3 regions of the Veillonella sp. CHU110 genome follow, and region 1 is predicted to be linked to each of the others. Evidence: riboswitches for the same ligand, from Rfam matches in the RefSeq annotation. Region 1 holds a riboswitch; each other region holds the start of a gene.
What was found. Region 1 has a riboswitch for thiamine pyrophosphate ahead of cytX (putative hydroxymethylpyrimidine transporter CytX). Riboswitches for the same ligand answer to the same signal wherever they lie in the genome.
Positions count from the first base shown of each region.

Region 2: another riboswitch for thiamine pyrophosphate. It lies ahead of thiS (sulfur carrier protein ThiS); the one in region 1 lies ahead of cytX (putative hydroxymethylpyrimidine transporter CytX).
Region 3: another riboswitch for thiamine pyrophosphate. It lies ahead of thiC (phosphomethylpyrimidine synthase ThiC); the one in region 1 lies ahead of cytX (putative hydroxymethylpyrimidine transporter CytX).

Region 1 is NZ_RQVA01000006.1:33,193-35,397, forward strand. Features, by position in the region: gene thiD (bifunctional hydroxymethylpyrimidine kinase/phosphomethylpyrimidine kinase) at 1-399, opposite strand, end outside; TPP riboswitch at 466-562, opposite strand; TPP riboswitch at 643-750, shown strand; gene cytX (putative hydroxymethylpyrimidine transporter CytX) at 895-2,088, shown strand.
Region 2 is NZ_RQVA01000005.1:40,088-42,292, reverse strand. Features, by position in the region: gene EO122_RS03195 (thiazole synthase) at 1-264, opposite strand, end outside; gene thiF (sulfur carrier protein ThiS adenylyltransferase ThiF) at 278-853, opposite strand; gene thiS (sulfur carrier protein ThiS) at 854-1,048, opposite strand; TPP riboswitch at 1,305-1,404, opposite strand; gene EO122_RS03180 (coenzyme F420-0:L-glutamate ligase) at 1,481-2,137, opposite strand; gene EO122_RS03175 (hypothetical protein) at 2,149-2,205, opposite strand, start outside.
Region 3 is NZ_RQVA01000004.1:99,568-101,772, reverse strand. Features, by position in the region: gene pflB (formate C-acetyltransferase) at 1-798, opposite strand, end outside; TPP riboswitch at 1,054-1,161, shown strand; gene thiC (phosphomethylpyrimidine synthase ThiC) at 1,236-2,205, shown strand, end outside.

The DNA.
Region 1 (2,205 bases):
CAAAGTCGCTTTCGGAATCAATTTACTTTGTAAGGCTTTCACAGCCTCATCGGAAATCAATCGATCCCCACTAGTGGCGATCATCACAGGGTCTAACACATAGGGTACCTTAGGATCTATATATGTCCCGATGAGTTCCATCATCTCTGCTGTGGCTAACATACCAGTTTTAACTGCTTCTGGTACTATATCTGTATACACCGATTGTAACTGTGCTTCAATCATAGATACATCCATATGGACAATGTGGGTTACACCACGAGTATTTTGTGCCACTACGGAAGTAATCACAGCCATACCGTATACATGACGACTTTGAAAGCTTTTTAAGTCCGCCATCACCCCTGCACCACCTGTTGGATCTGTTCCCGCAATCGTTAATGCTCTATGTAATTTCATAGCTATCTCCTTTACTAGTAACAAAAAAGAACCAATCCTTCGGACGGTTCTTGTACGATTCTTAGTATTCGATGCCATCCACTTTCCTACGCCAGCATTATCTGGTTCAGGTCTAGGGTTTTGATACTCATCAATCTCAGCATAAGCACCCCTAGTGGTTCTTATATTAATTTAGTTATATCATGAAATAGGAACCAATGCAATATAAATTCCTATTGACGTAGTATCCTTCACTCCGTATAATACACCTATAAGGGGTGCTCACTGAAGTGGGCTGAGAAGTCTCTATGTGTGACTAACCCATAACCTGATTTGGATAATGCCAACGTAGGGATATATTAGTATATTTTTTATAATACCTATACAAATACACAAGGACATATTACTATATGGATCCTTCTTATAATACTAGGTCTCTTAAGAATATCTATCATCTACAGGCTAATCGTTTCAGATTAGTCTTTTTTGTTCCCACTGGCATGGATAGGAGTATTCATGACTGATTCAAAACTTTCATCATCGCGGTTGTCCCTCATTTGGTTCGGCGCCGCTCTTTCCATTGCGGAAATTATGACGGGCACCTATTTTGCGCCCCTAGGATTTTCCGACGGCCTATTAGCCATCATCATCGGTCACGTCATCGGCTGTTTGTTATTATTTGGTGCAGGACTCATCGGCGCTCGTGAACACATGAGTTCTATGCAAACTGTATCCACTGTCTTTGGCAATGGAGGCATGAAATTATTTTCCATTTTAAACGTTCTACAACTGATTGGTTGGACCGGTATTATGATTTATGACGGTGCTCTTGGTGCCGTAGAGTTATGGAATCTACCATTCACTGCGTGGACTTTCATTATCGGTGCTCTCATCATTGTATGGCTCTTCATTGGTATCCGTAACATGGGCTATATCAACAGCATCATGGGCTACGGCTTAGGTATCCTCTGCATCTATTTGTTAATTAGCTTGTTACAAGAAAGTTCCATTCACAGCCAAGGAATCATCACTGATGAAATGACTTTCACGGCGGCCTTAGAATTATCCATCGCTATGCCATTGTCTTGGCTTCCATTGATTAGCGATTACACTCGCTTGTCCAAGAACCCTGTAGCAGGTACTGCGGCTAGCGCCACTGTATATGGCATCACTAGTTCCATCATGTATGTGTTAGGCCTAGCAGCGGCCCTCTATACAAATGAAACCAACATTGCAAAAGTTCTTCTTCACGCCGGTTTAGGATTTGGTGGGTTAATCATCATCGTATTCTCTACTGTCACAACTACTTTCATGGATGCATTATCTGCTGGTATTTCCTCTGAAAGTTTACAAACTAAATACTCTGGTCGTACCATCGGTATTATCGTTACGATCATCGGTACCATTGGCGCATCTATCTATCCAATGGATAATATCATTCCTTTCTTATATATGATTGGATCTGTATTCGCCCCAATGATTGCTATTTTATTAACCCACTATTTCTTATTACGTCGTTGTCCGTACCTTGACCATGGTCCTACCCTATACATTATTTGCTGGGCATCTGGTACCGTTATGTACCATCGTTTCCTTGACAGCAATCCATTCTTAGGAGCTAGCCTATCTACCATCGTAGGAACAGCATTAGCAACCATTGCAACGACCTATATTATAAGCCTAATATCTAAAAAGAAAAAAGAAATATAACCGTTTACTATACTATTTAGTGCGTATATAAGCACTCATTATATCATCACACACTTTACAATAACTTCACAAAGCAAAACAGGAGCATTCCTTCTATGAAAGGTAGCTCCTGTTTTC
Region 2 (2,205 bases), on a different contig from region 1:
TACTGCTTCCTCTGCATCTCTAGCGCCACTTGTATTAGGGATTAATATGGTATCTTTCGGGATAGCATCTAATATATTTTCTACATCTCCACCCACCGCACGGCGCAAGGCAAGAGTAATCATCTCTGCTCCTGCCTCTTCTAAAACGGCTTCAATTAAATCAATAGAAAATTTACCCGACCCCAAAATAAATCGGGATTGAAATGTATGACCACCTAAAATCCATGTATCTTGTACTTGCATTGTTGCTACAGATTGTGACATATCTAGAGTCTCCTTAATCAATATCTTCTCCATGTAATAATTGAATCACTGCATTCGCCATGTGCCCTGCACACACCATCACACGAGCTGCTGTAATTTTTCCAATCGAATCGATGTCGCTTACGCCATCTCCGCAAAGGTACCAACGATGGTGTCTGCGTTCACGACGGATACCATTACTATCACCCCAACCCGCCATACCAGAGCAGCCTACTAGCAATGGCTCTGTAGGATGCGTTAAAATGACTTCTGTCATCCAAGCTTTTGTCACAGCTTGGTCTACGGCTTCCACAATCATGTCATGGCCTTCTACTAACTCTGCCAATCGCTCCGGCGTTAATCGTTCATCATGAGCGATGACTGTACAGTTTGGATTCATTCGATTGAGATGGGCTTTCATAGCCTCCACTTTGACAACCCCTACATCATTCACATCGTAATATTGACGACCTAGATTGCTTTCATCTACTACATCAAAGTCTACGATTTCCAGTTGGCCAATTCCAGCACGACATAGGGCCGCTGCTACATGAGAGCCTACGCCACCAACACCAATGAGAAGTACTTTTTTATCCCCTAATGCTTGCATTTAGCCACCTCCTACGAATGTAACTACTTCCATCGTATCTGCGGCACTCACACGTGTAGATGTCCAATCCGATTTTGAAAGAATCTTGCCATTATATTCCACAACAATACGATCGAGGCGGAATTGCAATGCTTCCAATACCTCTTGTACAGTTTGACCTGTATATTCATAATTGTTTCCATTTACTTTCATCATGTCCTCCTTATTATATGCGGATATACTCTATTATCCATCACACTGACACTGCATGTAACGCACTATCACTTCCTAGTAAAAAAACAGCACGAAAAACCATACCCGCGGTGGTATGCCCCTTCATGCTGTAGCACTCTATCGTCTCACTATTCTGTTCCTCTTTACATCCACTGAGATGCACCTTCATTCTGTATCTACCGGTGATATACCCCCCTGTAAAACATACAAAAAAGGACATCCTGTTGGATGTCCTCGGTATGACGAATCAAACTTATCCTACGTTGGCATTATCCAAATCAGGTTATGGGTCAAAACTAACGTTTACTCTCAGCCACAGGGCTCCCCAAAGTTCACTTTCAGTATACGCTGATACGACATATTTTGCAAGTATGTGTATCAATCTTTCTACCTATTAGAGTATCTACTCTCGCATTATCCTCTGCGAGCAGATACAGAGGCATAATTTTTAATCACTACGATCGGTGTCATTTGACTGTCATTACCAAATGGATTGTCAATCAAAATCTGTGCAATTTGTTGTGGTTTTAGTCCACGGCTGTGCCCTAAAATCGCAGCTCGTTTCAAGTCATTCACGTCCGCTACACAAGCTCCATAGGCTCCCGTAGCTTTCATAATGGCATCTGCTACTGCATGTGGTTGCTTCGGACCATACACAATGCATTTATCAAATGGTGGCATAGTACCTGTCACATCATCAGTTAAAGACGCAGTGCGTGCCATTTGATAAAACACACCAGACTTTTTAAATAGCTTTGCCACAGCCCCGCACACAAAGGCGAACATCATTTTCCATTCCCCTTCTTTGTCCATAGCTGCCTGCATACCATATACAGAAGCCATCGAACCATCAGGATGAATGAATCGATTTAAAAATTTTGCTTGCCATGATAGACGTAACTCTTCTGGTCGAGTAAATTCTCGTTGCGTAATGGCCACTACGGATTCTGCAACACATACAATATCTTCTGGTCCCACATAAGGGCCTGCAAATTCTACGATGGCTTCTACGATATCATCTTTTTCAGTTAAAATGCGCGTAGGTATTGGTAAAAGTTCTAATTCTGCCATAGTGCCACCTCCTATTTACGCATAGCGACTTCTAACTCTTCTGCAGTTAGAGTAATTCTAGTTTTTGA
Region 3 (2,205 bases), on a different contig from region 1:
TCCGATGGACATAGCTGCACCGTTTTGTTCTTTGATAGCACCTAAATAGCCAAAGTATAGCCATTGGATCGCTTCTTTTACATCGGTAGCAGGTTTGGAGATGTCAAATCCGTAGGACGCAGCCATTTCTTTTAACTCTTTTAAAGAACGGATTTGATCTCGAATTTCTTCGCGGTCACGAATGACATCTGGCATCATATCGCCCATGGTGATGTTGAATTGATCTTCTTTGTCTTTGATCAAATAATCAATACCATATAAGGCTACGCGGCGATAATCACCGATAATTCGGCCGCGACTATACGCGTCAGGTAGGCCCGTAATAATGTGAGCAGAGCGAGCAGCTCTCATCTCAGGTGTATATACATCAAATACACCATCATTGTGTGTCTTACGATGAGTTTTAAAGAAGCTTTCAAGAGTTGGATCCATTTTGTAACCATACTCTTCGATAGCACTTTTAGCAGTTCGTAAACCACCATAAGGGAACATGGCACGTTTTAAAGGATAATCAGTTTGAAGACCTACAATTTGTTCATCTTCTTTAATAATATATCCAGGGGCATGTGCCGTAATATGAGTTGCTACATCAGTATCTGCATCGATGACAGAACCTTTTTGTCGTTCTTCCTCATATAAATCCAATACCCGTTGCCAAAGTCTAGTAGTTCGTTCTGTAGGACCTACTAGAAAAGAATCATCGCCTACATAAGGCACATAGTTTCGTTGGATAAAATCGCGTACGTCCACGGATTTATCCCATACACCTGTATTGAAGTCTTTCCATGCTTGTTGCATAATATACCTCCAAATACACATTAAAACGCAACCCATAGGGTTATTTTTATTGTAATCTATAATAATTATCATTACAATCATTATTTTTGCATAGGTTATATTATTTTTGAAAGTGGTGTATGAGTAAATGGTCATACTATAGACCAATTTTAATTAATATGCTTATTAGGATTGTAGGATGTATATATTTTAAATAATATTTATTCTATATTCTCACTATAAGATAATTATGATATACTATGATTACAATATAATTTAGGATTGCAAGGGAGCCTATGAGATAGGCTGAGAAAGGGCTATAAGTACCTGACCTTTTGACCTGATCGGGATCATGCCCGCGTAGGAAGCACGCAGACAGCTATGTGGGTATCGATATATGTATCGATACCCTTTTTTATAAAATACCGATAGGCTCCTTTGTAGTGAAAGGAGCCTTTATGTTTTACACACAAATGCAAGCAGCCCAAAAAGGAATTATCACCGATGCAATGAAAGTAGTGGCAAAAAAAGAAAACATGGATGTTGAAGTGTTACGGGATTTGGTGGCAAAGGGACATGTTACAATACCATGTAATAAACATCATACTTCTTTACAACCTGAGGGTATAGGACAAGCTTTACGTACAAAAATTAATGTCAATTTAGGTACATCAAAAGACTGCACAGATTACGAAGAAGAAATGAAAAAAGTGAATCATGCGGTAGCCTTAGGGGCTGAATCTATTATGGATTTATCTACTCATGGTGATACACGTATCTTTCGTCGATTGTTGACGAAAGAATGTCCTGTTATGATCGGCACAGTTCCTATTTACGATAGTGTGATTCACCATCAAAAAGATTTAGGCGAATTGACAGCAGAGGATTTTATTTCTACGATTCGCCTGCATGCAGAAGATGGGGTAGACTTTGTAACATTACACTGTGGGATTACGCAGCATACTGTGGAACAGATTAAGCGTCATAAACGTAAATTAAATATTGTCAGCCGTGGTGGCAGTTTAGTATTTGCTTGGATGTCTATGACAGGGCAAGAAAACCCATTCTATGAATACTACGATGAAATCTTAGAAATCTGTGCAGAATATGATATGACTATTTCCCTTGGCGATGCATGCCGTCCTGGTTGTTTGGCGGATGCTACAGATATTTGTCAAATCGAAGAACTTGTTCGTCTTGGGGAATTAACAAAAAGAGCTCGTGAACGTGGTGTACAAGTCTTGGTAGAAGGTCCAGGTCATGTGCCATTGAATCAGGTACAAGCTAATATGGAAGTACAACAAACAATTTGTGATGGAGCTCCATTTTATGTATTAGGCCCATTGGTGACAGATATTGCACCAGGTTACGACCATATTACGGCAGCCATCGGTGGTGCTGTGGCAGCAATGCATGGAGCTGCGTTCC